Regions from separate parts of the Enterobacter roggenkampii genome, predicted to be linked through region 2. Evidence: predicted binding sites of a transcription regulator. Region 2 holds the regulator's gene; each other region holds the start of a gene.
The links. The regulator sigma-54, encoded in region 2, starts transcription at its own class of promoters, with help from an activator protein. The targets are predictions, from matches to a motif close to GTTGGCACANNTTTCGCTNT.
Positions count from the first base shown of each region.

Region 1: glnA (glutamate--ammonia ligase) is a predicted target of sigma-54. The motif match lies at 4,285-4,304, and genes of this name have one in related genera.
Region 3: BFV67_RS05795 (amino acid ABC transporter substrate-binding protein) is a predicted target of sigma-54. The motif match lies at 5,120-5,139, and genes of this name have one in related genera.
Region 4: norV (anaerobic nitric oxide reductase flavorubredoxin) is a predicted target of sigma-54. The motif match lies at 3,807-3,826, and genes of this name have one in related genera.

Region 1 is NZ_CP017184.1:4,659,243-4,667,163, forward strand. Features, by position in the region: gene BFV67_RS21890 (MFS transporter) at 1-1,349, shown strand, start outside; gene ompL (porin OmpL) at 1,424-2,110, shown strand; gene typA (ribosome-dependent GTPase TypA) at 2,191-4,014, opposite strand; gene glnA (glutamate--ammonia ligase) at 4,391-5,800, shown strand; gene glnL (nitrogen regulation protein NR(II)) at 5,971-7,020, shown strand; gene glnG (nitrogen regulation protein NR(I)) at 7,032-7,921, shown strand, end outside.
Region 2 is NZ_CP017184.1:4,177,718-4,185,638, reverse strand. Features, by position in the region: gene mtgA (monofunctional biosynthetic peptidoglycan transglycosylase) at 1-401, shown strand, start outside; gene npr (PTS phosphocarrier protein NPr) at 443-715, opposite strand; gene rapZ (RNase adapter RapZ) at 712-1,566, opposite strand; gene ptsN (PTS IIA-like nitrogen regulatory protein PtsN) at 1,612-2,103, opposite strand; gene hpf (ribosome hibernation promoting factor) at 2,186-2,473, opposite strand; gene rpoN (RNA polymerase factor sigma-54) at 2,496-3,929, opposite strand; gene lptB (LPS export ABC transporter ATP-binding protein) at 3,977-4,702, opposite strand; gene lptA (lipopolysaccharide ABC transporter substrate-binding protein LptA) at 4,709-5,263, opposite strand; gene lptC (LPS export ABC transporter periplasmic protein LptC) at 5,232-5,807, opposite strand; gene kdsC (3-deoxy-manno-octulosonate-8-phosphatase KdsC) at 5,804-6,370, opposite strand; gene kdsD (arabinose-5-phosphate isomerase KdsD) at 6,385-7,371, opposite strand; gene BFV67_RS19540 (calcium/sodium antiporter) at 7,385-7,921, opposite strand, start outside.
Region 3 is NZ_CP017184.1:1,251,685-1,259,605, forward strand. Features, by position in the region: gene BFV67_RS05770 (zinc ribbon-containing protein) at 48-530, shown strand; gene rihA (pyrimidine-specific ribonucleoside hydrolase RihA) at 585-1,526, opposite strand; gene BFV67_RS05780 (amino acid ABC transporter ATP-binding protein) at 1,647-2,372, opposite strand; gene gltK (glutamate/aspartate ABC transporter permease GltK) at 2,369-3,046, opposite strand; gene gltJ (glutamate/aspartate ABC transporter permease GltJ) at 3,046-3,786, opposite strand; gene BFV67_RS05795 (amino acid ABC transporter substrate-binding protein) at 3,942-4,847, opposite strand; gene lnt (apolipoprotein N-acyltransferase) at 5,248-6,786, opposite strand; gene corC (CNNM family magnesium/cobalt transport protein CorC) at 6,792-7,670, opposite strand; gene ybeY (rRNA maturation RNase YbeY) at 7,760-7,921, opposite strand, start outside.
Region 4 is NZ_CP017184.1:3,683,180-3,691,100, forward strand. Features, by position in the region: gene gutM (transcriptional regulator GutM) at 21-380, shown strand; gene srlR (glucitol operon DNA-binding transcriptional repressor SrlR) at 444-1,217, shown strand; gene gutQ (arabinose-5-phosphate isomerase GutQ) at 1,210-2,175, shown strand; gene norR (nitric oxide reductase transcriptional regulator NorR) at 2,172-3,686, opposite strand; gene norV (anaerobic nitric oxide reductase flavorubredoxin) at 3,875-5,317, shown strand; gene norW (NADH:flavorubredoxin reductase NorW) at 5,314-6,447, shown strand; gene BFV67_RS17285 (HoxN/HupN/NixA family nickel/cobalt transporter) at 6,529-7,551, opposite strand; gene hypF (carbamoyltransferase HypF) at 7,529-7,921, opposite strand, start outside.

The sequences.
Region 1 (7,921 bases), 480 kb from region 2:
GCTCGAACTTGATGCTGTGTATTGGCACGCTGTATCTGCTGAAGTTTTACACCGATGAACTGGGCATGCCGGCGTTCTACGGCGGCATTATTTTCCTCGTCGCGAAGTTTTTCACCGCCTTTACCGACATGCTGACCGGGGTGCTGCTCGACTCACGGCGTAACATCGGCGCGCGGGGGAAGTTCCGGCCGTTCATTCTTTATGCCTCCGTTCCGGTGGCGCTGGTGGCGACGGCGCAGTTTATGGCCAACGACTTTAGCCTGACGGTGAAAACGGCTCTCGCCACCGTGCTCTTCATGATGTTTGGCCTCTGCTATAGCCTGATGAACTGCGCCTACGGTGCGATGGTCCCGGCCATCACCAAAAACCCGAACGAGCGCGCGCAGCTGGCGGCGTGGCGTCAGGGCGGCGCAACGGTAGGACTGTTGCTCTGCACCGTCGGCTTTATGCCGATTCAGGCGCTGTTCGTCCACCAGCCCTCACTCGGCTATCTGGTGGCCGCGCTGGTGTTCGTTACCGGCGGCCTGTTCTGCATGTGGTGGTGCTACAGCGGGGTGAAAGAGCGCTACGTGGAGCTCACACCCGATCACCATAAGCCCGGCATTCTGAAATCATTCTGCGCGATTTTCCGCAATCCACCGCTGCTGGTGCTGTGCATCGCCAACCTGTGTACCCTCGCCGCCTTCAACATCAAGCTGGCGATTCAGGTCTATTACACCCAGTACGTGCTGAACGATCTGCATCTGCTGTCGTGGATGGGCTTTTTCAGCATGGGCTGCATTCTGATTGGCGTGTTTCTGGTGCCCGGCGCGGTAAAGCGCTTTGGCAAGAAACCGGTCTATCTGGGCGGGCTGGCGCTGTGGGCGGTGGGCGACGTGCTGAATTTCTTCTGGGGGACCAGTTCCCTGCTGTTCGTGCTGTTTTCCTGCATGGCCTTCTTCGGCACGGCGTTTGTGAACAGCCTGAACTGGGCGCTGGTGCCGGATACCGTTGATTACGGCGAGTGGAAAACCGGCATTCGCGCCGAAGGGTCGGTGTATACCGGCTATACCTTCTCGCGCAAAATCTCCGCCGCGCTCGCCGGTTTCCTGCCTGGCATTATGCTGACCCAGATTGGCTACGTTCCCCATGCCGTGCAGAGCGCGGGCACGCTGCTTGGGTTGCGTCAGCTGATTTTCCTCTGGCCGTGCGGCCTGGCGATTGTTGCTGCCGTGACCATGGGGCTGTTTTATAAACTCAACGAAGCGCGCTTCGCCTTTATTATCGAGGAGATTGGAAAACGGAAGAAACAAACCGCGAATACCCCTGAGATAACCACCAACAATAAAGCGTCAGCAGTCACTTTATAACAATAAATCCGGCCACTATGTCCTTCCTGTTTATCAGGAGGGAGGCCTTTCTGTACCTGATACATGGACAAATTATGAAAAGAATCATCACTGTACTGATCGTGTCGTCTGTGTCCTGCCCGGTATTTGCCGGGGCCTATGTCGAAACGCGTGAAGCCTACAATACGGCCTCAGAGATGCACGAGGTGATCCTGCGTGCGGGTTATAACTTCGATATGGGCGCGGGACTGATGTTCACCAACGCCTATAACGTGGGTAAATGGGATGAACTTAAGCACAGCTATAACGAAATCGAGGGGTGGTATCCGCTCTTTAAGCCAACCGATAAACTCACCTTCCAGCCCGGCGGGTTGATTAACGACAGCAGCGCCGGTTCGGGTGGCGCGGTTTATTTAGATACCAACTACAAATTTACAGACTGGTTTAATCTGACGTTCCGCTATCGCTATAACCATAACAACTACGATACGCCGGACTATAACGGGCAGATGGATAAGAACGACACGCACGAATTTGCCAACTACTGGAATTTCAAAGTAACGGATGCATTTTTCTACACCTTTGAACCGCACTTTTTCCAGCGGGTGAATGACTACCACAGCAAAAATGGCAAAGACCATCACTGGGAAATTACCAATAAATTCAGTTACAGGATCGACAGAAACTGGCTGCCGTACCTCGAACTGCAGTGGCTGGACCGATGGAATGATTACAACCGGGAGCAGTACCGGATCCGTTTAGGGCTACGGTATTCGTTCTAATAAAAAAAGCCGCCGATCGCTCAGCGGCTTTTTCGTTGCCGGGTGGCGCATGCGCATACCCGGCCTACGGCATAACCGAATTACTCTTCTTTCGCACCGCGCATAGCACGTTTACGATCGTTCTCGGTCAGGTGACGTTTACGGATACGGATAGACAGCGGAGTCACTTCTACCAGTTCGTCGTCATCGATGAATTCCAGAGCCTGCTCCAGAGTCATCTTGATCGGTGGAACCAGAACCGTTGCTTCGTCAGTACCGGACGCACGCATGTTGGTCAGTTTCTTACCGGTCAGGCAGTTTACGGTCAGGTCGTTAGAACGGCTGTGAATACCGATGATCTGGCCTTCGTAAACTTCAGCACCGTGACCCAGGAACAGCTTACCGCGATCCTGCAGACCGAACAGCGCAAACGCAACCGCTTTACCCTGACCGTTGGAGATCAGCACGCCGTTGTTACGCTGGCCCACTTCGCCCGGACGCACGTCGTCGTAGTGGCTGAAGGTGGAGTACAGCAGACCGGTACCAGAGGTCATGGTCATGAACTCAGAACGGAAGCCGATCAGGCCACGGCTTGGGATCACGTAGTCGAGACGTACGCGGCCTTTGCCATCTGGATTCATGTTTTTCAGGTCGCCTTTACGCTCGCCCAGCGCCTGCATCACAGAACCCTGGTGCTGCTCTTCAACGTCCAGCGTCACGTTTTCGAACGGCTCTTGTTTACGGCCGTCGATTTCGCGGAAGATAACTTTCGGACGGGAAACCGCCATCTCGAAACCTTCACGACGCATGTTTTCGATCAGAACAGACAGGTGCAGCTCACCACGACCGGATACGCGGAAGGCATCAGCGTCTTCGGTTTCTTCAACGCGCAGCGCAACGTTGTGCACCAGCTCTTTGTTCAGGCGGTCAAGGATCTGACGAGAGGTCACGAACTTACCTTCTTTACCACAGAACGGAGAGGTGTTGACGTTGAAGAACATGGTAACGGTTGGTTCATCAACAGACAGGGCTGGCAGCGCTTCCACGTTCTGCGGGTCGCAGATGGTGTCAGAGATGTTCAGCTCGCCCAGACCGGTGATCGCGATGATGTCGCCCGCTTCAGCCAGATCGCTGTCGATACGCTCCAGACCCAGGTGAGTCAGCACTTTGCCAACTTTACCGTTGCGGGTTTTGCCTTCGCTATCGATGATAGTAACCTGCTGGTTTGGCTTCACTTTACCGCGTTTGATACGACCGATACCGATGACGCCAACGTAGTTGTTGTAGTCCAGCTGGGAGATCTGCATCTGCAGTGGACCATCCAGATCAACATCCGGTGCCGGTACGTGATCGACAATCGCCTGATACAGCGGGGTCATGTCTTCCGCCATATCTTCGTGGTCCAGACCCGCGATACCATTCAGCGCCGAAGCGTAAATGATAGGGAAGTCCAGCTGTTCGTCGGTCGCGTCGAGGTTAACGAACAGGTCGAATACCTGATCAACAACCCAGTCAGGACGTGCGCCAGGACGGTCAACCTTGTTGATAACAACAATTGGTTTCAGGCCATGGGCAAATGCTTTTTTGGTCACGAAGCGCGTTTGCGGCATTGGGCCGTCAAATGCGTCAACCACCAGCAGCACGGAATCCACCATGGACATCACGCGCTCAACTTCACCACCGAAGTCGGCGTGCCCTGGGGTATCAACGATGTTGATACGGTAGTCATTCCATTTAATAGCGGTGTTTTTCGCGAGGATAGTAATCCCACGCTCTTTCTCCAAATCGTTGGAGTCCATCACACGCTCTTGAGTTTCGGCACGTGCATCAAACGTACCGGATTGCTGCAGCAGCTTATCAACCAGGGTAGTTTTACCATGGTCAACGTGCGCGATGATGGCGATGTTACGCAAATTTTCGATCACAACTTTGCCTCAGGCATTAGAAATAGCGCGTTATTGTACACGGATTAATCGCACTACAAAACAGGATCACAAACATCCTCCGCAAACAAGTATCGCAGAGATGCTTTGTGATCGCTTTCACGGAGCGAAAAAGGGCACTTTAACGAAAATTGCACCAATATGGTGCTCGGTGTTCACACTGAAGCACTATACTGGTGCAACATTACCATTGTGGTGCAGCCCTTTTGCACTATGGTGCGCATGATAACGCCTTTTTGGGGTGTTTTAAAAGTTGGCACAGATTTCGCTTTATAAAAATTACATGGCAACAGCCAGTACAAACAGAAACTGAAGACCTCGTTACCACGACGACAATGACCAATCTGGAGAGTTAAGTATGTCCGCTGAACACGTTTTGACGATGCTGAACGAACATGAAGTGAAGTTTGTTGATCTCCGCTTCACCGACACCAAAGGTAAAGAACAGCACGTCACAATCCCTGCTCATCAGGTGAACGCCGAATTCTTTGAAGAAGGCAAAATGTTTGACGGCTCCTCCATTGGTGGCTGGAAAGGCATTAACGAATCCGACATGGTTCTGATGCCAGATGCAACCACTGCGGTCATTGATCCGTTCTTCGAAGAACCTACCCTGATCATCCGTTGCGACATCCTCGAGCCAGGCACGCTGCAGGGCTACGACCGCGACCCACGTTCTATCGCGAAACGCGCTGAAGAGTACCTGCGTTCTACCGGCATCGCGGACACCGTTCTGTTCGGGCCAGAGCCAGAGTTCTTCCTGTTCGATGACATCCGTTTTGGTGCCTCTATCTCTGGCTCCCACGTGGCTATCGACGACATCGAAGGCGCATGGAACTCCTCCACCAAATACGAAGGCGGTAACAAAGGTCACCGTCCAGGCGTGAAAGGCGGTTACTTCCCGGTTCCTCCGGTCGACTCTGCACAGGACATTCGTTCCACCATGTGTCTGGTGATGGAAGAGATGGGCCTGGTTGTTGAAGCTCACCACCACGAAGTGGCGACTGCGGGTCAGAACGAAGTGGCTACCCGCTTCAACACCATGACCAAAAAAGCGGACGAAATTCAGATCTACAAATACGTTGTGCACAACGTTGCGCACCGTTTCGGTAAAACTGCGACCTTCATGCCAAAACCAATGTTTGGCGACAACGGTTCCGGTATGCACTGCCACATGTCTCTGTCCAAGAACGGTACCAACCTGTTCTCTGGTGACAAATATGCCGGTCTGTCCGAGCAGGCGCTGTACTACATTGGCGGCGTAATCAAACACGCTAAAGCGATCAACGCCCTGGCGAACCCAACCACCAACTCCTATAAGCGTCTGGTCCCGGGCTACGAAGCGCCAGTGATGCTGGCCTACTCTGCGCGTAACCGTTCTGCTTCTATCCGTATCCCGGTGGTGGCGTCTCCTAAAGCGCGTCGTATCGAAGTTCGCTTCCCGGATCCAGCGGCTAACCCATACCTGTGCTTCGCAGCACTGCTGATGGCCGGTCTGGACGGTATCAAGAACAAGATCCACCCAGGCGAAGCGATGGACAAAAACCTGTACGACCTGCCGCCAGAAGAAGCGAAAGAGATCCCTCAGGTTGCTGGCTCTCTGGAAGAAGCCCTGCAGGCGCTGGACGCAGACCGTGAGTTCCTGACCGCAGGTGGCGTATTCACTGACGACGCTATCGATGCTTACATCGCCCTGCGTACTGAAGAGAACGACCGCGTGCGTATGACGCCGCATCCGGTTGAGTTCGAACTGTACTACAGCGTTTAATTAAGTTGTTTTACCCGGCGTGACAAGCGCCGGGAGTAGTTGCCGTGGAAACTTTTAGCCCATCTCCGGATGGGCTTTTTTCTCCACCAACAACCTGATCTCACGCGCTTTTGACGCCGAAAACGCTATACTGCACTAAATTAGTGCAAACGACTCCAGGAGACTGCTGAATGGCAACTGGCACGCTGCCCGATGCTGGGCAGATCCTCAATTCTTTGATTAACAGCATTTTGCTGGTGGATGACGAGCTGGCCGTTCATTACGCCAACCCGGCGGCACAGCAGCTGCTCGCCCAAAGCGCACGCAAACTGTTCGGCACCCCGCTTCCGGAACTTCTGAGCTATTTTTCGCTGAATATTGGCCTGATGCAGGAAAGTTTACAGGCGGGCCAGGGTTTCACCGATAACGAAGTGACGCTGGTGATCGACGGGCGCTCGCACATTCTGTCGCTGACCGCGCAACGTCTTCCCGAAGGCTTGATCCTGCTGGAAATGGCGCCGATGGATAATCAGCGTCGCCTGAGCCAGGAGCAGCTTCAGCATGCGCAGCAAATTGCCGCCCGAGACCTGGTGCGCGGCCTGGCGCATGAAATCAAAAACCCGTTGGGTGGGTTACGCGGCGCGGCGCAGCTTCTGACCAAGGCGCTGCCCGACCCTGCGCTGGCGGAGTATACCAACGTCATCATCGAGCAGGCGGACCGCCTGCGGAATCTGGTTGACCGTCTTCTCGGGCCACAGCAGCCGGGAATGCACGTCACAGAAAGCATCCATAAAGTGGCCGAGCGGGTGGTGAAGCTCGTCTCGATGGAGCTGCCAGAGAACGTCACGCTGGTGCGTGATTACGACCCAAGCCTGCCGGAACTGGCCCATGACCCGGATCAGATTGAGCAGGTCCTGTTGAACATTGTGCGCAATGCCCTGCAGGCGCTGGGACCGGAAGGGGGCGAGATTATTTTACGCACCCGTACCGCCTTCCAGCTCACGTTACACGGCGTGCGCTATCGGCTTGCGGCCCGTATCGACGTCGAGGATAACGGCCCCGGTATTCCATCGCATCTTCAGGACACTCTGTTCTACCCGATGGTCAGCGGCCGCGAAGGCGGAACCGGCCTGGGCTTATCCATTGCCCGCAGTTTGATCGACCAACACTCTGGAAAAATTGAATTTACCAGTTGGCCGGGACATACCGAGTTTTCGGTTTTCCTGCCGATTAAAAAATAAAGGTGACGTTTATGCAACGAGGGATAGTCTGGGTAGTCGATGACGATAGCTCCATCCGTTGGGTGCTTGAACGCGCGCTCACAGGGGCAGGATTAAGCTGCACGACGTTTGAGAGCGGCAGCGAAGTGCTCGACGCACTCACCACTAAAACGCCCGATGTTCTGCTGTCGGATATCCGTATGCCGGGCATGGACGGGCTGGCGCTGTTAAAGCAGATCAAACAACGCCACCCTATGCTTCCGGTCATCATAATGACGGCTCATTCCGATCTGGATGCCGCGGTGAGCGCTTACCAGCAAGGGGCATTCGATTATCTGCCCAAACCGTTTGATATCGACGAAGCGGTGGCGCTGGTTGAGCGCGCGATTAGCCATTACCAGGAGCAGCAGCAGCCGCGCCACGCGCCCGATTTTGGGCCAACCACCGACATCATCGGCGAAGCGCCGGCGATGCAGGACGTGTTTCGCATTATTGGCCGTCTGTCCCGCTCGTCCATCAGCGTCTTGATCAACGGCGAATCGGGGACCGGTAAAGAGCTTGTGGCCCATGCCCTGCATCGCCACAGCCCGCGGGCAAAAGCGCCGTTTATCGCCCTGAATATGGCGGCGATCCCGAAGGACTTGATTGAATCCGAACTGTTCGGGCACGAAAAAGGGGCGTTTACCGGCGCAAATACCATTCGCCAGGGGCGCTTCGAACAGGCTGACGGCGGCACGCTGTTCCTGGATGAGATCGGCGATATGCCGCTGGACGTTCAGACCCGTCTGCTGCGCGTGCTGGCCGACGGGCAGTTTTATCGCGTGGGCGGTTATGCGCCGGTGAAGGTGGACGTGCGTATTATCGCCGCGACCCACCAGAACCTGGAGCAGCGCGTGCAGGAAGGCAAATTCCGGGAGGATTT
Region 2 (7,921 bases):
AAAACCGCGTGCGCGGCGCGTCAACCTTGTCGCAGCAGACGGCCAAAAATCTGTTTCTGTGGGACGGCCGCAGCTGGGTGCGAAAGGGGCTGGAAGCGGGGCTCACCCTGGGCATGGAAACGGTCTGGAGCAAAAAGCGCATTCTGACCGTGTATCTCAACGTTGCCGAGTTTGGCGACGGGGTATTTGGTGTCGAAGCTGCATCACAACGCTATTTTAATAAACCCGCCAGCAAGCTGAGCATGTCTGAGGCGGCGCTGCTCGCGGCTGTTCTGCCTAATCCCATCCGTTTTAAAGCCAGTGCCCCCTCAGGGTACGTGCGAAGCCGTCAGGCGTGGATTATGCGCCAGATGCGTCAGTTGGGAGGAGAAGGGTTTATGGAGAGCAACAAACTTATGTAGGGCGGGTAAGCGCAGCGCCACCCGCCTGAAGGGCAGAGACCTTAATCTTCGTCGAACCCTGCGTTAAACAGCGCAATCACCGCCGCCAGCGCTTCCTCTTCCTGGGGGCCGGTGGCTTCGACTTCAATCTGACGCCCTTTGGCGGAATCCAGCATCAGCAGCGCAATGACGCTGTTCGCCTCCGCTTCGGTACCTTCGTCATTCCGCAGCAGAACTTCTGCATCGAAACCCTGCATCAGCTCAAACAGCTTCATCGCCGGGCGCGCATGCATGCCCAGCTTATTGGTGATCTCAACGGTCTGTTTTACGGTCATGTTTTACGTTTTTCCAGCGTGCGATGACGGGACTGAACGTTCTTCCCGCGCGAGCGGAAATAGTCGGCCAGCTGTTCGGCGATATAAACCGAACGATGTTTACCGCCGGTACAGCCAATCGCTACCGTCAGGTAGCTACGATTGTTTGTCTCCAGCATAGGTAACCATAGCTCAAGGTAGCTTCGCGTCTGGTAGATAAAATTGTGAACTTCTGTGTGCCTGTCGAGGAAGGCCGCGACGGGTTTATCCAGACCGGTCATAGGACGCAGTTTCGGATCCCAGTGTGGGTTCGGCAGGAAGCGCACGTCGAAAACATAATCCGCATCAATCGGGATACCGTGCTTGAAGCCAAAGGATTCGAACACCATCGTCAGTTCGCGCTCGCGTTTACCCAACAACCGGGTACGCAGCATTTCCGCCAGCTCGTGAACGGACATCTCAGAGGTGTCGACAATCAGGTCGGCGCGAGAACGCAGCGGCTCCAGCAGATCGCTCTCTTCATCGATTGCGCTCTCCAGGGAGAGGTTCTTACTGGAAAGCGGGTGCAAACGACGGGTGTCGCTGTAGCGACGGATCAGGGTATTACGGTCTGCATCGAGGAACAGCAGCTGAGGCGAGAACGTGTCAGGCAGGTTACTCATTGCCTGCTCGAAGATCTCTGGCGATTCCGGCATGTTACGAACGTCGATACTGACGGCGGCCGAGGTCTGTCTCTCCGCAAGCGTACGGGCCAGGTCGGGCAGCAACACGACCGGAAGGTTATCGACGCAGTAAAAACCCATGTCTTCCAGCGCGCGCAGAGCCACGGATTTCCCCGACCCTGAACGACCGCTGACAATCATCAGCACCATGTTCCGTTTCTCCTCAGGACAACAGATGTGAAGGCCATCTCCTGGTTATGCATCATCCTGATTGCCTTCTGCTTCGGTGATAATTTGATAAAGCTCTTCATCACTTTGAGCCGAGCGCAGTCGACGGCAAATGGTTTTATCAGCCAGACGTTTCGCGACCAGCGACAGCGTATGCAGATGGGTTTTCGTCTGGTCAGCAGGCACCAGCAGCGCGAAGAGGAGATCGACGGGCTGGTTATCAATGGCATCAAAGGCGATCGGTGTTTCAAGCTGCACAAACACACCGACGGCACGCAGGGTGTCCTCTTCCAGCTTGCCGTGCGGGATTGCGATGCCGTTGCCGATACCGGTACTGCCCATCTTTTCACGGGTCAGAATCGCTTCGAACACCACCTGCGGCGGCAGGCCCAGCTGTTTTGCGGCCAGTTCACTGATGATTTCCAGCGCACGTTTTTTGCTCTGGCAGTGAACCGCACTGCGGGTACATTCCTGGTTAAGGACATTGCTCAGTTGAAGAGCGGAATCGTTGTTCATCATAATTTCACCTAAGCGCTAACTGTACAAATGGCCTGTTGTGTTTCACAACAGGCCGTCCTGCACCCGTTAACTGCCCGGACAATTAGTGTTGTTTCAGTTTATCTTTATGTTTATTGAGCTGTCGCGCAAGCTTATCAATCAAGCCGTCGATAGCAGCGTACATGTCTTGCCCTTCCGCACTGGCATGCAGTTCCCCCCCGTTAACATGCAGGGTGGCATCCGAGATATGAGTCACTTTCTCCACTTTCAACACAATGTAGACCTGATTGATCCTTTCGAAATACTGCTCGAGTTTTGCAAACTTCGCGTTCACAAAGTCGCGTAAAGCCTCAGTAATTTCGACGTTTTGTCCAGTGATGTTGAGCTGCATAGTGTCTTCCTTATCGGTTGTGTCAGACCAGCTGTTTACGCTGGTTGGACGGCGGAATGGATAAAGACTCTCGATACTTCGCAACAGTACGACGTGCCACCATAATACCCTGATCGGACAGCATGGTGGTTAACTTACTGTCGCTTAGTGGCTTCGCGGGATTCTCCGCGGCGATCAACTTCTTCACCAGAGCACGAATGGCCGTTGACGACGCTTCGCCGCCGCCCTCGGTATTCACATGGCTGGAGAAGAAATACTTAAGCTCAAAAATACCGCGTGGACTGTGCAGATACTTCTGCGTGGTGACACGGGAAATGGTTGATTCATGCATCTCGACGGCCTGAGCGATATCCGCCAGCACCATCGGTTTCATATACTCTTCACCCTGCTCAAAGAACGCCTGCTGCTGTTCGACAATACAGCGGCTGACGCGTAGCAGCGTATCATTTCGGCTCTCCAGACTTTTGATCAGCCATCGCGCTTCCTGCAAATTGCTACGAATATATTGGTTGTCGGCGTCGTTACGCACGCTGGTGCACATGGAGGCATACTGCTGGTTGATTTGCAGGCGAGGGATGCTGTCTGAATTCAGTTCAACGACCCAGCGGCCGTTGTGTTTTCTGACCAGTACATCCGGGATCACGTACTCGGGCTCGCTGGTCTGGATCGACTGACCGGGGCGCGGATCGAGCGACTGGATCAGATTCACCGCTTCTTTCAGCACCTCTTCTTTCAGGCGCGTGACGCGCATCAGGGTGCGGAAATCGTGGTTCGCCAGCAGATCCAGATGATCGCTGATGATCGCGCGCGCCTCCTCGAGCCATGGCGTCTCTTTGCTGAACTGAGAAAGCTGAATCAGCAGGCAGTCGCGCAGATCTTTTGCGGCTACGCCTACCGGATCGAAACGCTGGATGCGCTTCAGAACGGCTTCGACTTCCTCAAGCTCAATCTCGTCGTCGCCCATGCTTTCCAGTATATCGTCGAGGGTGACGGTCAAATAGCCGGTGTCGTCAACGGCATCGACAATCGACGTGGCAATCGCGCGGTCGGTATCGGAGAAGGGGGTGAGTTCCACCTGCCACATCAGGTAATCCTGCAGCGACTGGGTGGTTTCGCCCTGATAGACCGGTAGCTCATCGTCCTGGTAGTCTGCACGCGTACCGGAAGGGGTTCCGGCGGTGTAGATTTCATCCCAGCTGGCATCAAGCGGAAGCTCGTCGGGCATCTCTTTTTGTTCGAGTGCATCCGCGGTATCGAGCGCTTCAGTATCCTGCGATTGCTGGGTATCTACCTCGTCATGAAGATCGGTTTGTTCCAGCAGGGGGTTACTGTCCAGCGCCTGCTGAAGCTCCTGCTGAAGTTCTAACGTGGACAGTTGCAACAGGCGAATTGCCTGCTGTAGCTGCGGCGTCATCGCCAGTTGTTGGCTGAGCCTTAATTGCAAACCTTGCTTCATGTTCAGAGCATTTTTCTCCGGTTCGGCGTTACGTTACCTCTACCCTATCAGAGTCTGAAGTCTTCCCCAAGATAGACGCGCTTAACATGATCGTCTTCGAGGATCTGCTGCGGCGTACCGTGGGCGATCAGATTGCCCTGGCTGACAATATAGGCGCGTTCACATACGGCCAGCGTTTCACGCACGTTGTGGTCGGTGATCAGTACGCCAAGCCCGCTGTCGCGCAGGTGCTCAATGATACGTTTAATGTCGATAACGGAGATGGGGTCAACGCCCGCAAACGGTTCATCCAGAAGGATAAATTTCGGGTTTGCGGCCAGCGCACGCGCAATCTCAACGCGACGGCGTTCGCCCCCGGAGAGTGCCTGACCGAGGCTGTCGCGCAGATGCTCAATGTGGAACTCTTCCATCAGCTCGTTGGCACGATCCTGACGCTGTTCGTTGGTCAGGTCGTTACGAATTTGCAGGACCGCCATCAGGTTGTCGTAAACGCTGAGACGACGGAAAATGGAGGCTTCCTGCGGCAGATAGCCGATCCCGCGACGCGCGCGCGCGTGCAGCGGCAGAAGACTGATGTCTTCATCGTCAATGATAATGTTGCCGGCATCGCGCGGCACAATACCCACGACCATGTAGAAGGTGGTCGTTTTACCCGCACCGTTCGGGCCAAGCAGCCCCACGATTTCGCCGGAGTTGACGGTCAGACTGACATCTTCTACGACACGGCGGCCCTTATAGGCCTTCGCGAGGTTTTTTGCAGTTAATGTTGCCATAACGAATTAGTTACTCTTCTTCTGTGCCGGGGCCTGGCCCTTGCCTTTGTCCTGCAGCTGCGACGGAACCAGTACGGTGGTCACGCGTTTGCCTTTCTCGCTGGAGGCCTGCATTTTTTGCTCTTTAACCAGATAGGTAATCTGGTCGCCGGTAATGTTGCTGTCCAGCTGTTCCAGATACGCATTCCCGGTCAGGATGACCAGATCCTTCGCCAGCTCATAGTGCATGTGCGTAGCGCGGCCTTTCACCGGCTTGCCGTTGTCCTGCATCTGGTAGAAGGTCGCCGGATTACCATAGCCATCGATAATCTCTTTGCCCTGCTCGCCACCCGGACGGGTCACGACCACTTTGTCGGCGTTGATTTTGATGGTGCCCTGGGTCATGACGACGTTACCCGTGAAGGTGACGACGTTACCCTGCATATCGAGAGACTGGGTGTCGGACTCAATATGGATCGGCTGGTCGGTATCGCCCGTTACAGCAAGCGCGGGGAGACTGGCCGCCAGCATCGCGCTGGCGATAATTACTTTAAGGCTGAGTTTGTTTGTTTTGAATTTCATAGGAGGTTCTAACCTTTTCAATCAGCTCGGCGTTCTTGCTGCGTAAGTTCCCGCGCATTCTTAAACCGCTGGAATTAAATGTTGTGCCATACAGTGTGACCAGATCCTGCGACGTCACGTCCTGGGTTACCAGGTTGATCTGGGCATTATCCGTCGTAATTTTTCGCAGTTGCGAGTCAGCGGTCAGGGCGTTGACTTCAACGTGGCCATACAGATAAAGCATACGGTCATTTGTCAGTTTGGCCCGATCTGACTTAATTGACCACGTCGGCACTTTGTCTTTATCAAATGTGGTCATCACAGGTTGGGTAAACCATGAAACGCCATCATCGGAAAAATATTCAACATGCTGGGCAATCAGGCGATAGTTCAGTGCGCCTTCCGGGCTGTAGACCACGGTGTCGCTGTGATCGCTTTTATAGGTTGGATCGGTATTGTTGATCACTTCCGTTTGCGTATCGTCGCGATCGGCAAGGTTCACGCCAATCAATACCAGTGCGACAAGCGAAAGCAAAATGATAATCCAACGTCTGGTTTTACTCATATCGATTGCCCTTTGGCCTCATCAAGCTTGCCCTGCGCCAGCAGAAGCAGATCGCAGACTTCACGGACAGCGCCGCGGCCACCGTTGATGTGGGTAACGTAGTCGGCGCGCGGGATCAGCAGCGGATGCGCATCGGCAACGGCGATGCTCAGCCCAACTTCAGCCATCACCGGCCAGTCAATCAGGTCGTCCCCGACGTAGGCCACGTTTTCCGGTGCGATAGCCAGTTTACCCAGTAAATCATTGAACGCCGCCATCTTATCGGATTGACCCTGATACAGATGGGTAATACCTAAAGTTTCACAGCGGTCTTCTACCAGTTTAGCGTTTCGTCCGGTGATGATCGCCACCTCAATCCCCGAGGTGAGCGCACAGCGGATACCGTAGCCGTCGCGAACGTTAAACGCCTTCAGCTCTTCACCATTATTGCCCATGTAAATCAGGCCGTCGGAGAGAACCCCATCCACATCGAGGATGAGCAGACGAATGTTTTCCGCCTTTGCCATCATCTGGGTACTGACCGGACCATAACAGGTTGCAAGGGATGCACCCGCATTACTCATTGTCTTATCCTTCATTACACTACGCCTGCGCGCAGCAGATCATGCATATGTACCACACCCAGCAACTGGTCGCCATCGGCAACCATAACGGAGGTGATATGGCGGGACTGCATCAGGTTCAGCACGTCCACGGCCAGCGTACCCGGACGCACGCGGATGCCGCCGGGCGTCATCACATCGGCAATACCGAGCGTGCGGACATCGACACCCATGTCGAACACGCGACGCAGGTCGCCATCGGTGAAGATCCCCTGAATTTTCATCAGATCGTCGCACACGACCGTCATCCCCAGATTCTTACGGGTGATTTCCAGCAGCGCATCACGCAGGGAGGCTTCTTTACTGACGTGAGGGATCTCATCCCCGGTGTGCATAATATCGTTTACCCGCAGCAGGAGCTTGCGCCCCAGCGCGCCGCCCGGGTGGGAAAGCGCGAAATCTTCCGGCGTAAAGCCACGGGCTTCAAGCAGCGCCACGGCAAGCGCATCGCCCATGACCAGTGCAGCGGTGGTGCTGGAGGTCGGCGCCAGACCGAGCGGACAGGCCTCCTTAGGAACCTTCACGCACAGGTGAATATCGGCTGCACGCGCCATGCTGCTTTCCGGACGGCTGGTCATGCAAATCAGCGGCACCTGCAGTCGCTTCAGAACCGGGATGAGCGCCAGGATTTCATTGGACTCACCGGAGTTGGAGAGCGCGATGACGATATCCTGCGGCGTGACCATACCCAGGTCCCCGTGCGCGGCCTCCCCCGGGTGGACAAAGAAAGAAGAGGTGCCGGTACTGGCAAAGGTTGCCGCCATTTTGCGTCCAATGTGGCCGGACTTGCCCATCCCCATCACCACGACTTTGCCGGCGCAGTAGAATATCTTCTCACATGCCAGACTAAAATCCTGATTAATGTACTGATCTAACTGCGCCAGACCTTCACGTTCAATCTCCAGAACGTCTTTGCCTGCTTTCTGAAAGTCAAAACCCGGCTGCAATTCTATTTGCGACATAATGCGTTTCCGTTTACCCAGAGAGAAGAGGCGAGAGCCAGTACAGCATCGCCATCCATACGATAAATCCACCCGTCAGCAGCGCGCCTGCGCCTTTGCCGATCTGTCGTTGCCGCCGCCAGCAGAGCAGGGCAAAAATTACGCTGACCAGCAACATCACGCCGTAATCACGTGAGAACGCCAGAGGATTAAAGGGCCCTGGCGAAATCAGGGCTGGCAGGCCCATCACAATGGCGATATTAAAAATGTTAGAGCCGATGATATTACCAATGGCAATGTCATCCTCACCTTTACGGGCCCCCGCAATGGCGGTGGCCAGCTCCGGCAGGCTGGTGCCGATGGCAATCACCGTCAGGCCAATGGTCAGCTCGCTGATGGCAAAATAGTTCGCCAGCACCGTTGCGTTATCCACGACCATGCGCGTTGCCATCGGCATGATGATCAGCGCGACGCCCAGCCAGAGCAGGGCAACAGGCAGCGTGCCTTCTCGTGGAAGCTCGGCGACCTGCTCGCGCGTGAGGCTATCCTGACCCTGCTTTTCAGCCTGACG
Region 3 (7,921 bases), 1.8 Mb from region 2:
AATAAGGTCTATTATTAGAAATAGTTACTTACCCGGGAGGCAAAATGATGAACAAGGTTGCTCAATTTTACCGCGAACTGGTGGCGACACTGACGGAACGGCTGCGTAACGGCGAGCGTGATATCGACGCGCTGGTGGAGCAGGCGCGTGCCCGCGTGTCGCAAACGGGTGAGTTAACGCGAACCGAAGTGGAAGAGGTGACCCGCGCCGTGCGTCGCGATCTGGAAGAGTTCGCGCGCAGCTACCAGGAAAGCCAGGAGGAGGTCACGGACAGCGTTTTCATGCGGGTGATCAAAGAGAGCCTGTGGCAGGAGCTGGCCGATATCACGGATAAAACGCAGCTGGAGTGGCGTGAAGTCTTTCAGGATTTAAACCACCACGGTGTGTACCACAGCGGTGAAGTGGTCGGGCTGGGAAATCTGGTGTGCGAGAATTGCCACCATCATATTGCGGTGTATACGCCGGAGGTCCTGTCGCTGTGTCCGAAATGCGGCCACGATCAGTTCCAGCGTCGGCCGTTTGAGCCCTAGGTAAAAGCCCAGGTTTGCGCCCTCTCCCCGTGGGAGAGGGCTGGGGTGAGGGCATCAGGCCGCAGAGTAGTAAGCCAGTCTCTCCGCCAGCAAATCCACAAACGCCTCACGGTCAATATCCACCATCACCGTGGTATTCGGTTTATTCCCCGTCAGCGAGTAGTAGTCCACCACCGTCATCCCCTGGGTGTATTTCCCCTGAGTTTCGACGCCAACCCACCTGTGGACTGTGGTAAACATCTCCGGTTTTAACAGCCAGGCAATGGTGCACGGATCGTGCAGCGGCGCGCCGTGGAATCCCCATTTCTCGGCTTTGTGATACTCCATAAAGAAGTCGAGCAGCTCAGCCACGGTTGTCGCGACCGGATTGCCCACGGAGCGGAAGCGCTCAATGTCGTCTGCCATAATCTGCGCGCGATGCGTCACATCCAGCCCTGCCATCACAACTGGCAGGCCCGACTGGAAGACGATTTCCGCTGCTTCCGGGTCGACAAAAATGTTGAACTCTGCGGAAGGCGTCCAGTTTCCCAGGCCCATAGCCCCGCCCATGATGACGATACGAGCGATTTTGCTGTGCAGTTCAGGATGGCTGCTCAGCAGCAGCGCGACGTTGGTTTGCGGTCCCGTTGCCACCAGGGTGACGGGTTCCGCGCTCTCGCGCAGCACCTTTGCCATCAGCTCCACGGCGGTGCAGCTTTGCGGCGTGAAGCCAGGTTCCGGCAGCGCCGGACCGTCCAGCCCGCTTTCGCCATGCACGTTATCCGCAATAATTAATTCACGCATCAGGGGCTTGAGGGCGCCGCCGGCGACAGGAATATCCGTGCGCTTGAGCAGCGTCAGCATGCGCAAAACGTTACGCAGGGTTTTATCCGGCGTCTGGTTTCCGGCAGAAGAGGTGACGGCTTTGACGTCGAGCTCGGGGGAGGCAAGTGCAAGGACGAGCGCGATCGCGTCATCATGACCCGGGTCGCAATCGAAAATTATAGGTTGTGCCATAGCGTTCTCCATTCATAGCGTTATTTTGTGACAAGGTTAACGCTGCAATGGGGCACGGACGAGAAGAAGTGAGCGAAAGCGTGAGGCAGTGCGCAATCCGCAGATTGCGCACCGAGAAGATTAGTGCAGGATTTTCGCGAGGAAATCTTTCGCACGTTCCGATTTCGGGTTGGCGAAGAACTCCTCTTTCGGGGAATCTTCAACAATTTTCCCTTCGTCCATGAAGATCACGCGGTTGGCCACCTTACGGGCGAAGCCCATTTCGTGGGTCACCACCATCATGGTCATCCCTTCGTGCGCCAGTTCGACCATCACGTCCAGCACTTCGTTGATCATCTCCGGATCGAGCGCCGATGTGGGCTCGTCAAACAGCATGGCAACCGGATCCATGCACAGCGCACGGGCGATCGCCACACGCTGCTGCTGGCCGCCAGAAAGCTGCGCCGGGAACTTATCGGCATGCGCAGAGAGGCCAACGCGTTCCAGGAGCTTCAGGCCTTTCTCGCGCGACGCTTTTTTATCACGCTTGAGCACTTTCACCTGGGCCAGCGTCAGGTTCTCAATAATGGAGAGGTGAGGGAACAGCTCAAAATGCTGGAACACCATGCCAACGTGAGAGCGAAGCTGGGCAAGATTGGTTTTCTTGTCGTTGACTTTGGTACCGTTGACCACGATCTCGCCCTGCTGGACCGGCTCCAGACCATTGACGGTTTTGATCAGCGTCGATTTACCGGAACCGGACGGTCCGCACACCACTACCACGTCGCCTTTTTTCACTTCGGTGGAGCAGTCGGTCAGCACCTGAAAGTGCCCATACCATTTAGAAACATTTTTCAGGGAAATCATTGTACCGTCCTTTTCTTCAGCCAGCTGACCAACAGCGACGCGCTTAAACTAATCACAAAATAGACCGCTCCCGCAAAGAGCACCATCTCAACCTGCGTACCATCACGCTCACCGATGGTGGACGCGGTACGGAAGAAGTCTGCCAGGCTCAGCACGTAGACCAGGGACGTATCCTGGAACAGCACAATTCCCTGGGTCAGCAGGAGCGGAACCATGGCGCGAAACGCCTGCGGCAGAATAATGAGCTGCATGGACTGCCAGTGCGTCATCCCCAGCGCCAGCGCGGCGCTGGATTGCCCGCGGGAGATACTCTGAATGCCTGCACGGATAATCTCCGAGTAGTAAGCGGCCTCAAACATTGAGAACGCCACCATCGCCGAGATCAGACGGATATCGGTTTTCGGCGACAGCCCCAGCACGTTTTGCAGGAAGCCGGGCACGATCAGGTAAAACCACAGCAGCACCATTACCAGCGGGATGGAACGGAACACGTTAACGTAGGCGGTTGCAAACCAGGCGAGCGGCTTAAAGCTCGACAGGCGCATAACGGCCAGCAGGGTGCCCCAGACAATACCGATGATGATGGCAATGACGGTGATTTTTAAGGTAATCATCAATCCATCAAGCAGGTAAGGCATGGATGGAACGATAGAACTCCAGTCAAATTCGTACATTATTTGCCCCCCATGTTGCCCGGCAGGCGAATTTTGCGTTCAACCAGGTTCATCACCAGCATGATGAAAGCGTTAATCAGAACGTAGGCGAGCGTGATCGCGGTGAAGGATTCCCACGCGTGAGCGGAGTAATCCAGCAGCTTGCCCGCCTGCGCGGCCATATCGACCAGACCGATGGTCGATGCGATGGCCGAGTTTTTCACCAGGTTCATCATCTCGGAGGTCATTGGTGGAACGATGACGCGGTAGGCGTTAGGCAGCAGCACGTAGCGGTAGGTTTGTGGCAGGGTTAACCCCATCGCCAGACCCGCATTTTTTTGTCCGCGGGGTAATGACTGAATGGCGGCACGCACCTGCTCGCAAACGCGCGCAGCGGTAAACAGCCCCAGACACATCATGGAGGAGACAAAGAACTGCACATTCGGATCCAGTTCCGACTTGAACCACATGCCAATATTTTCCGGCAGCAGTTCCGGGATAACCAGATACCAGGTAAAGAATTGCACGATCAGCGGAACGTTACGGAACAGTTCCACGTACAGGGTGCCGAGTGTTGAAAGAAAACGGTTAGGGACGGTGCGCAGAATACCGAACAGAGAACCGACAAGAAACGCGATGATCCACGCCGTTATCGATAATGCCACGGTGACCTGAAAGCCGCTCCACAGCCAGCCAAGATAGGTGGTGTTGCCGAACGGGGCTTGTTGCAGGAATATGCCCCAGTTCCAGTCGATTGACATAATAAACTCCAGAAAAAAAAGGGTAGCAGCGCTACCCTCGAAGATTGGTGAGAAGCTCATTTTTCGCGCTGAGTGGGGAACGACCACTCAACGTATAGTCTGTCCATGCTTCCCGACAATCGAGAGGGCAGGAGATCCCGCCCCTGTTGTTCTAATTAGTTAAGAGCCTTGTCATTTGGAGATTTGAACAGCGCTTTCATGTCGTCTGACAGTTCAAAATTCATGTTCAGGTTTTTTGGTGGAATCGGGTTCTTGAACCATTTGTCGAACCATTTTTCCGCTTCGCCTGAGGTCTGCACCTGGGCGATGGTGTCATCGATCAGCTTTTTGAACTGCGGATCGTCTTTACGCAGCATACAGCCGTAGGCTTCTTTCGACTGCGCGGTACCGACGATATCCCAGTTGTCTGGTTTCTTCGCTTTCGCACGCTCGCCTGCCAGTAGGGCGTCGTCCATCATAAACGCGACGGCACGACCGCTTTCCAGGGTACGGAAGGAGTCGCCATGGTCTTTCGCGCTGATGATGCGCATATCCATTTTCTTCTCGTCGTTCAGCTTGTGCAGCAGCACTTCAGACGTGGTCCCGGAGGTGACAACGACCGCTTTCCCTTTCAGGTCAGAGAAGTCTTTGATCTCACCGCCTTTCTTCGTCAGCAGGCGGGTGCCCACAACAAAGATGGTGTCGGAGAAGGCAGCCTGCTTCTGACGCTCGAGGTTGTTGGTGGTGGAGCCACACTCGAAGTCAAAGGTGCCGTTTTGCAGCAGCGGAATACGGTTCTGTGAAGTGATGGGGATCAGCTTCACCTGCAGGTCAGGTTTGTTCAGCTTTTTCTTCACAGCTTCAACGATGGCGTTGGAGTAATCCTGTGAATAGCCCACGACTTTTTGCGTGTTGTCGTAGTAAGAGAACGGGACAGAAGATTCACGGTGGCCGACCACGATAACGCCGTTTTTGGCAATCTTGTCGAGAGTGCTGCCTGCTGCCGGAGCGTCTTCAGCGTGAACCACGCCTGCGGACATCCCCATAACCAGCATTGCTGTGGCCAGTTTACGTAATTGCATACCCAACTCCTTTTTTATCAGCGCCAGCGACGCATTGATACCCATTGTGATGTTGTTATATCTCGCGCAATGCGAGTGCAGTGTTATGCAAGCTTGTTAACATTTAGTCTGGCTTAATGTAAAGATTTTGCTGCGTTATTGTTTATTTTTGCGAAGCACGCCGCACCATTCAGAGGCAAATATCTCCCGTTGCACCGTTTCGGTGCTACCGATGATCTACGCTGGTGCGACAAAGTTGCACAGTAAGCCAAACTGCGTTTACCTGAATAAACAAAGCAATAGGCGTGCCAGAATTGAAGTCTGGAGAGTATTGTCGGGTGGCGCTGACGCTTACCCGACCTACAAAAGCGAAACAGTAGGCCGGGTAAGCGTCAGCGCCACCCGGCAGGAAGAGGAGGGATTATCGACGACGCTGGCGCAGACTCATCAGCACCGCGCCAAAGCCGAACAGCGCGGTCAGGATCCACAGCGGCCAGTTGCCGGTGCGGGCGTACGGCGTCAGCCCGGTGGTAGGCGTGACGCTGGTGGTCAGCACTTCTCGGGTGAACTGCGGGATCATGGCCTGGATTTCACCCTGCGGACCAATCACGGCGGTGATGCCGTTGTTGGTGCTGCGCAGCAGGGGACGTGCCAGCTCCAGGGAGCGCATGCGTGCCATCTGGAAGTGCTGCCACGGGCCGATTGATTTACCAAACCAGGCATCGTTAGAGATGGTCAGCAAATAGTCCGTATTCGGGCGGAAGTTATCGCGCACCTGCTCGCCTAAGATAATTTCGTAGCAGATGGCCGCCGTCAGGGCTGCGCCGTGCGCGTGCAGCTGAGGCTGAACGTACGGTCCGCGGCTGAAGGAGGACATCGGCAGATCGAAGAACGGGGCCAGCGGGCGAAGAATTGACTCCAGCGGCACAAATTCACCAAACGGCACCAGGTGGTTCTTGTTGTACCGGTCAGTGGAGTGGTAACTGTATTCGCTGTCTTTGCCGAGCGTAATGATGGTGTTGTAGGTGTCGTAGCGGTTCTGCTGATTCAGACGCGCATCGACAATCCCGGTGATCAGCGTACTGCCACGCGAGAGCAGCAGGTCGTTCATCATGTTGAGGAACGGCTGCTGGTTGATCTCAAGATCGGGAATAGCAGACTCCGGCCAGATAATCAGCTGCGATTTACCCATCACCTCTTCGGTGACGTTGGCGTAGATCTTCAGCGTATTCAGCAGCTCTTTCTCGTCCCACTTCATCGACTGCGGGATATTCCCCTGCACCATGGAGACCTGCATGGCGCGCGCGGGCTCCGGCGTGAACCACTGGATATAGCGCAGCGGGAAGGGCAGGGCGAACAGCACCAGCGCCACAGCCAGCGGTTTCCAGCATCGTGAAACCAGCGCTAATACCAGCAGGCCGCTAACGACCATCAGCAGGAAGTTAATGGCCTCAACGCCCATGACCGGCGCCAGGCCTTTCAGCGGGCCGTCAATCTGACTGTAGCCGAACTGCAGCCACGGGAAGCCGGTCAGCACCCAGCCGCGCAGGAATTCGGTGATCTGCCAGACCACCGGCGCGGCAATGGCGACGCGCAGCCAGGTGGTTTTGGGCCACAGGCGAGAAAGGATGCCGGCGAACAGACCGGTATAGAGCGAGAGATACGCGGCGAGCAGTACCACCAGGAAGACGTTTACCGGGCCCGGCATACCGCCAAACTGCGCGATGCTGACGTAGACCCAGTTAATCCCTGAGCCAAACAGCCCCAGTCCCCAGAAGTAGCCAATAGCGGCAGCCTGTACCGGACGACGGTTCAGGGTCAAACCCTGAAGCCCCATCAGGGAGAGAACGGCCGCAGGCCAGATATCGTAAGGAGAAAAAGCCAGCGTACCGCTGGCTCCGAGTAACAGCGCCAGCAGCAAACGGACGCGCTGGCGTTCAAGCAATGGGGCAAATGCCATTTACATTAATCTTCCAGTTTTGGCACCGGTGAGTCGTCCGGCGTTCTGACGTGAACCTGTATAATACGTCGGCTGTCGGCCATGGCTACTTTGAACTGGTAACCGTCGATGTCAACGGTCTCTCCGCGCGCCGGGAGGTGGCCAAAGGCCTGCATCACCAGCCCGCCAATGGTATCGACCTCTTCATCGCTGAAGTGGGTCCCGAAGGCGTCGTTGAAGTCCTCAATAGAGGCCAGCGCCCGCACGGTCCAGGTGTGGCGGCTGAGCTGACGGAAGTCGATATCCTCTTCTTCGTCATACTCATCTTCGATTTCGCCCACGATCAGCTCAAGGATATCCTCGATCGTGACCAGACCGGAGACGCCACCAAATTCATCAATAACAATCGCCATGTGGTAACGCTGAGAGCGAAACTCTTTCAGCATCCGATCCACACGTTTACTTTCCGGCACAACCACGGCCTGGCGTAACACTTTTTCCATGCTGAAGGCTTCGGCATCGCTGCGCATAAACGGCAGCAGATCTTTCGCCATCAAAATCCCTTCGATGTGATCTTTGTCTTCGCTGATGACCGGGAAACGCGAGTGGGCGGATTCGATGATGACATCGAGACACTCGTCCAGCGTCTGGTTACGTTTCAGGGTGATCATCTGCGAGCGGGGAATCATGATATCGCGAACGCGCTGGTCGGCGATGTCCATAACCCCTTCGAGCATTTCGCGCGTATCTTCGTCGATAAGGTCGTTTTGCCCGGAATCACGAATCAGCTCCAGCAGTTCATCACGGTTTTTCGGTTCGCCGTGGAAAAGCTGGTTCAGAATGAGGGAGAAAAATCCCTTTTTACTGGTTGTCGTGTCGCTACTGTGTGAATTGTCGTCGCTCATGGCGTTTGTTAAGGGTTCTCTTGTTAGTTCAATGTTTACCGCCACGCGATGTCCTTTCGTGGCGGCAGGGGAGTCAGTCCGGTGACTGACTATTCTTTCTCGGCAATGTACGGATCCTCATAGCCCAGAGCAAGCATTATCTCTGTCTCGAGGGACTCCATCTCTTCCGCTTCGTCGTCTTCAATATGATCGTAGCCGAGCAGATGCAGGCTGCCGTGTACCACCATGTGCGCCCAGTGGGCTTCAAGAGG
Region 4 (7,921 bases), 490 kb from region 2:
CGGCAATTAAAGGAGCCGATATGGTCACCGCACTCATTACCGTCGCCGCCCTCGCCTGGATCTGCCAGATGGCGTTTGGCGGCTGGCAAATCCATCGGTTTAACCGCGCGTTTGACGCCCTGTGCCAGAAAGGCCGCGTGGGCGTCGGGCGTTCCGGTGGACGTTTCAAGCCGCGGGTCGTCGTGGCTGTTGCGCTGGATGAAAACAATAAGGTCTGCGATTCCCTCATCATGCGTGGCATGACCGTCTTTGCCCGTCCGGTGAAAATCCAGGCAATCAACGGCATTTCGCTGCAGGAATTGCAGCCCGATGTGATCTTTCCCCATGATCCACTTTGTCAGAATGCACTATCATTAGCGCTTAATCTGAAACATGGATAATTTCGTTGTGAAAGATATAGACTTGCGAAATTATCATTTCGCAACCTAAGGAACGAAGCGCCTATGAAACCTCGTCAGCGGCAGGCGGCCATTCTTGAGCATCTGCAAAAGCAGGGAAAATGCTCGGTAGAGGATCTGGCCCACTACTTTGACACCACCGGCACGACGATACGCAAGGACCTCGTATTGCTCGAAAACTCTGGCGCCGTCATTCGAACCTACGGCGGCGTGGTGCTCAATAAAGACGAAGCGGACCCGCCTATCGACCACAAAACGCTGATCAATACCCACCAGAAAGCGCTGATTGCCGAAGCCGCCGTAAAATTTATCCACGATGGCGACTCGATCATTCTGGATGCAGGCAGTACCGTCCTGCAGATGATCCCCCTGCTCAGCCGCTTTAACAACATCACGGTGATGACCAACAGCCTGCACATCGTCAACGCCCTGTCGGAGAACGACTGCGAGCAGACCATCCTGATGCCCGGCGGCACCTTCCGTAAAAAATCCGCGTCGTTCCACGGGCAGCTGGCGGAGAACGCCTTCGACCACTTCAGCTTTGATAAACTGTTCATGGGCACCGACGGCATCGACCTGAACGCGGGCGTCACCACCTTCAACGAGGTGTTCAGCGTCAGTAAAGCGATGTGCAACGCCGCGCGGGAAGTGATTCTGATGGCGGACTCGTCGAAGTTTGGCCGTAAAAGCCCCAACATTGTCTGTAGCCTGGAGAGCGTCGACAAGCTGATTACCGACGCGGGTATCGACCCGGCGTTCAAAAAAGCGCTGGAAGAGAAAGGCATCGACGTGATCGTAACCGGAGAGAGAGATGAGTGATTTTCTGTTAGAAACGGGCCGCCAGACGCTAATGCTGGAGCTGCAGGAAGCCAGCCGCCTGCCGGAACGTCTGGGCGAGGATTTTGTCCGCGCGGCCAACACCATTATCCACTGCGAAGGCAAAGTGATCGTGGCGGGCATCGGTAAATCCGGCCATATCGGCAAAAAGATTGCCGCGACGCTGGCCAGCACCGGCACCCCGGCCTTCTTCGTGCACCCTGCCGAAGCGCTGCACGGCGATCTGGGAATGATTGAGAGCCGCGATGTGATGCTGTTTATCTCCTACTCCGGTTCGGCGAAAGAGCTGGATCTCATTATTCCGCGCCTGCAGGAAAAATCGGTCGCCCTGCTGGCGATGACCGGGAAATCCCGCTCGCCCCTGGCGCTGGCCGCCAAGGCAACGCTGGATATTTCCGTTGAGCGTGAAGCCTGTCCGATGCACCTCGCCCCCACCTCCAGCACCGTGAATACCCTGATGATGGGCGACGCGCTGGCGATGGCGGTAATGCAGGCGCGCGGGTTTAACGAAGAAGATTTCGCCCGCTCGCATCCGGCGGGGGCGCTCGGGGCGCGCCTGCTCAACAAGGTCCACCACCTGATGCGCACTGACGATGCGATTCCACAGGTCAAACTCAATACCAGCGTCATGGACGCGATGCTGGAGCTGAGCCGTACCGGTCTGGGGCTGGTGGCGGTGTGCGATGACGACGGATACGTCAAAGGCGTGTTCACCGACGGCGACCTGCGCCGCTGGCTGGTGGGCGGCGGTAAGCTGGAAACAGACGTGTCGGACGCCATGACCCAGGGCGGGCTGACGCTGAACGCCGAGAGCCGCGCCATTGAAGCCAAAGAGGTGCTGATGAAGCGCAAAATCACCGCCGCACCGGTGGTGGATGACACCGGCAGGCTGTGCGGTGCCATCAACCTGCAGGATTTCTATCAGGCCGGGATTATCTAACCCTTCAGCCCGAGACGCTTCGCCAGCCGGTGCAGGTTGGCGACGTCCATCTCCAGCGCCCGGGCGCACGCCGCCCAGTTGCGGTTATTCTGCTCCAGCGCGCGGGTAATCATCTGACGCTGAAACGCCTCTGTCGCGTCACGCAGGTTTTCGCTCGTTATCTCCGGAGCTGCATGGGCAATCGTCGGTGCGGTTTCATCATGCTGCGCAAAATGCCGGGCATGTATAACCACTTCATCACCCGAACGCGTCGCTCGCGCCAGCACCACCGCGCGGTGAATCGCGTGTTCCAGCTCGCGCACGTTGCCCGGCCAGCCGTAGCTCAGCAGATGCGCCCTCGCCCCCGGGCTTAACACCACGCGGGAAAGCCCCATCCTGAGACGGCACTGTTCGCAGAAATAGCCCGCCAGCAGCACCACGTCGTCCCCGCGCTCGCGCAGCGGCGGCACGGTAAGCGGAAACACGCTCAGGCGGTGGAACAGGTCGGCGCGGAACTGCCCGGCAAGCACCGCTTCACGCAGGTCGCGGTTCGTCGCCGCCAGCACGCGAACGTCCACTCTGTGACTGCGGTCGTCCCCCACGCGCTGGATATCGCCGTACTGCAATACGCGCAGGAGTTTGGCCTGGAGCGACAGAGAGAGCTCGCCAATTTCATCCAGAAACAGCGTGCCGTTATCGGCCATTTCGAACTTGCCGCTGCGGTTGCTGATGGCGCCGGTAAACGCCCCTTTGACGTGGCCAAACAATTCGCTTTCCGCCACGCTTTCCGGCAGCGCGGCGCAGTTGAGGTACACCAGCGGATTGACCGCGCGCGGCGACGCTTCGTGAATCGACTTCGCCACCAGCTCCTTGCCGGTGCCGGTCTCCCCGAAGATCAGCACGTTCAAATCGGACGCGGCAACAATCTCAATCTCTTTTTTGAGCTGCGCCATGCCCGGCGAGAGGCCAATCATCTCCGTGTGCGTCACCTGCTCAAACGCCGCCGGGCTGCCGGGAGAAATATTCTGACTCTCCAGCTGTTCAATCAGCAGCGCATTGTTCAGCGCCCCGGCGGCCAGGGCGGCAATCAGGCGAAGCTCCTCATCGCTGAAGGTATCGAACTGGTCCGGCGACAGGCCGTCGAGGGTCAGCGCCCCAATCAGATTCTGCCCGGCAAACAGCGGCAGGCCGATACAGGCGTGCACCTTCAGGCTCTCCTGGCCTGGAATCAGCCCGTCGTACGGGTCGGGCAAGTCGCTGTCCGCCGGGAAACGCACCACGTCACCCGCGCGGGCGATAGTTTCCAGACGCGGATGGCCTTCAAGGGTAAAGCGCCGCCCGAGCACGTCCTTCGCCAGGCCGTCGATGGCCAGCGGAATAAACTGCCGTCCTTCGTAGCGCAGCAGCGCCGAGGCGTCGCACGCCAGCACGTGGCGCAGCGTGGAGATCAGCCGCTGGAAGCGGTCCTGATGACCAATACCGGTTTGCAGTTCAATGGCGATTTTCGCCAGCACGTCTACGGAAAAGCTCATCTCTGCCTCGCTGTCATTTTGACAGTGCATGTTGTCACAGTGACACTGTTTTTAATAGTCATAATGACTACCCCTTTCGAATCATCAAAGCATTAAGTTATAAAAATCAATATCTTAAAAGTTGGCACGCGGCTTGATATAAGCAAACCATCCTATTTGAAAAACGCGATATTACGCTGAGGTTTGCTATGTCTATTCTGGTTAAAAATAACATTCATTGGGTGGGTCAACGTGACTGGGAAGTGCGCGATTTCCACGGGACGGAATATAAAACGCTGCGCGGCAGCAGCTACAACAGCTATCTCATTCGTGAAGGTAAAAATGTGCTGATCGATACCGTCGATCACAAGTTCAGCCGCGAGTTCGTGCAGAACCTGCGCGGCGAAATCGATCTGAACGACATCGACTACATCATCATCAACCACGCGGAGGAGGATCACGCCGGGGCCCTGACCGAGCTGATGTCGTATATTCCGGACACTCCGATCTACTGCACCACCAACGCCATCGACTCGATCAACGGCCACCACCACCATCCGGAGTGGAACTTCCACACCGTGAAAACGGGCGACGCGCTGGATATCGGCAACGGCAAGCAGCTGATCTTCGTGGAAACGCCGATGCTGCACTGGCCGGACAGCATGATGACCTACATGACCGGCGACGCGGTGCTGTTCAGCAACGACGCCTTTGGCCAGCACTACTGCGATGAACGTCTGTTCAACGACGAGGTGGATCAGACCGAGCTGTTCGAACAGTGCCAGCGCTACTACGCCAACATCCTCACCCCGTTCAGCCGCCTGGTGACGCCTAAAATCACCGAGATCCTCGGCTTTAACCTGCCGGTGGAGATGATTGCCACCTCCCACGGCGTGGTGTGGCGTGAAAACCCCACCCAGATCGTGGAGCTGTACCTGAAGTGGGCGGCGGATTATCAGGAAGATCGCATCACGATCTTCTACGACACCATGTCCAACAACACCCGCATGATGGCGGACGCCATTGCCCAAGGCATCAACGAAGTGGACCCGAACGTGGCGGTGAAAATCTTCAACGTGGCGCGCAGCGATAAAAACGAGATCCTCACCAACGTTTTCCGCTCAAAAGGGGTGCTGGTGGGTACGTCCACCATGAACAACGTGATGATGCCGAAGATTGCCGGCCTGGTCGAAGAGATGACCGGCCTGCGCTTTCGCAACAAGCGCGCCAGCGCCTTTGGCTCCCACGGCTGGAGCGGCGGCGCGGTCGACCGCCTTTCCACCCGTTTACAGGATGCAGGGTTTGAGATGTCGATGAGCCTGAAGGCTAAATGGCGGCCGGATATCGACGCCCTGGAAATCTGCCGCCAGTACGGCCGCGACATTGCCCGTCAGTGGGCGCTCGCACCGCTGCCGGAAACCGCCCCCGCCACGGCGGTTGCGCCGGAAGCCGTAGCTGAAGCCGCCGCTGCCGACCTCGGTCCTTGCATGCAGTGCAGCGTGTGCCAGTGGATTTACGACCCGGAACGGGGCGAGCCGCTGCAGGATGTCGCCCCGGGCACGCCGTGGAGTGAGGTGCCGGACACCTTCCTCTGCCCGGAATGTTCCCTCGGGAAAGACGTCTTTGATGAACTGGCAACGGAGGCAAAATGAGCCACGGTATCGTCATTATCGGCTCGGGCTTTGCCGCCCGCCAGCTGGTGAAAAATATCCGCAAGCAGGACGCTAACGTGCCGCTGACGCTGATCGCCGCCGACAGCATGGACGAGTACAACAAGCCTGATTTAAGCCACGTCATTAGCCAGAACCAGCGCGCAGACGATCTCACCCGCCAGACGGCGGGGGCGTTCGCAGAACAGTTTAACCTGCGTCTGTTTCCGTACACCTGGGTCACCGATATCGACGCCAACGCCCGTCTGGTGAAAGCGAAAGATAAAACCTGGCAGTACGACAAGCTGGTGCTGACCACGGGTGCCTCCGCGTTTGTGCCGCCGGTTGAGGGCCGCGAGCTGATGGTCACGCTCAACAGCCAGCAGGCGTATCAGGCCAGCGAAACGGAGCTTCGCGACGCCACGCGGGTGATGATTGTCGGCGGCGGGCTGATCGGCACCGAGCTGGCGATGGACTTCTGCCGGGCGGGAAAATCCGTCACCCTGATCGACCACGCGGCGAGCATTCTGTCAGCGCTGATGCCCGCGGAAGTAAGCAGTCGCTTACAGCATCGTCTGACCGACATGGGCGTGCATCTGCTGCTGAAATCGCAGCTGCAGAGCCTGAGCAAAACCGGCAGCGGCATACGTGTGACGCTCGACCGCAGCCGCAGCGTGGAGGTGGATGTGGTGATTGCGGCGACGGGGTTGCGCCCGGAAACGGCGCTGGCGCACCGCGCAGGCGCCGAAATCAACCGCGGCGTGAAGGTTAACAGCTACCTGCAAACCACCCAGCCGGACATGTATGCCCTGGGCGACTGCGCGGAAATTAACGGCCAGGTGCTGCCGTTCCTGCAACCGATTCAGTTAAGCGCCATGTGCCTGGCGAAAAACCTGCTCGGCGGCAACGCCCCGGTGAAATTACCCGCCATGCTGGTCAAAGTGAAAACGCCGGAATTGCCGCTGCATCTCGCAGGTGAAACGCAGCGTCAGGATCTGGACTGGCAGATTGCCCTTTCGCCGCAGGGCATGGTGGCGCGCGGCACCGATACCGACGGTCAGATGCGCGCCTTTGTCGTCAGTGAGGACAGGATGAAGGAGGCCTTCGCCCTGCTGAAATCGCTCCCTGCTTAACCCTCCTGTTGCCGGGTGGCGCTCCGCTTACCCGGCCTACATGCAGACCCGTGCAAGCGGAGCGCCACCGGACTGGGTCGTTCAGGAACGTACCACCAGCGCGTCGTAGCCGCGCCAGCGGTAATTCGCCATGGAGATCAGCCAGCAGGCGACAAACAGACCCACAACGACAAACCCGGCGTTGCCCAGATTGTCGTTTACCGCGCCAATCAGATCCCAGAGGCCGCCGCTGAGGGCAAATTTATCCATCAGCAGACCCAGCGCTTCCAGCCCGCCGATAAACAGCGCCACCACCACGGAGGTGCCGGTGATGGTCATGTTGTAGTAAAGCTTGCGCTGCGGTTTGTTAAACGCCCAGCCGTAGGCGCCCACCATCAGCAGGTTGTCGAGGGTATCCACCAGCGCCATGCCGCTGGCGAAGAGTGCCGGGAAGATCATGATTGACCACACCGACATTCCGCTGGACGCGCTGGCGGCAGAGATCCCCAGCACGCCGATCTCGGTGGCCGTATCAAAGCCGAGACCGAACAGGAAACCGACCAGGTACATCTGCCAGCTTTTATTGACGAGGCGGAAGGTCTTGCCGAACAGCCAGTTCATCACCCCGCCCTGAGCCGGTAGCGTGATGTCGTCCTGCACCGGCCTGCCGCGTTTTAGCGCCTGAAAACTGCGCCAGACGCCGCGCAGGATCACCATATTCACCAGCGCCATCGCCAGCAGGAAGGTCGCGGAAACGGCGGTGCCAATCAGGCTGCCGGTTTCGTGGAACCACGCCATGTTCTTCTGAAACGCCGTGGCGGTAGCGGCGATGGCAATGGAGGCCAGCACCACGATGGTGGAGTGGCCCAGCGAGAACCACGCCCCCACGCCGGACGGGCGTTTGCCCTGCTGCATCATCTTACGCGTCACGGTATCAATGGCGGCAATGTGGTCAGCGTCCACCGCGTGACGCAGCCCGTAGCACCACGCCAGCAGGCTTGCCGCCATCAGCGCCGTGCTGCCGCTAAAGGTGTGCCATGCCCATCCCCAGGCCAGCAGGTTTGCCATTACCAGAGCCAGCAGCAGAAGCGCGGCGCGAGGTTCATTGCGTAACAGTCGTAACATTTTTAGTCCTTTGTAAACATGACCGGGCAGCGGCGACCACCGCCTGCCCGAAGGAGATCGCTCCATCACCTGCGGGCAGGCGCGAAGGAAAAAGAAGCGTAAAGTCAGAAAGATAATGACGCAGACGCGCGCGCAGCAGACGGTTGTGCAATACCCCACCGCTGAGGCAGATTGTCGACAGCGACAGGCGCCGGGCGTGAAACGCGGCGAGCTGCGCCAGCCCTTTTGCCAGCGCGTCGTGAAACGCCCAGGCGCGCGCGCAGGGCTCCGCCTGCCAGCTCAGCCACTGCTGCCAGAAAAGCGCGAGATTATCCGCGTCCAGCGTCACCGGATGGTCGACACCCGCGCACTGCGATGCCAGGGCTTCCAG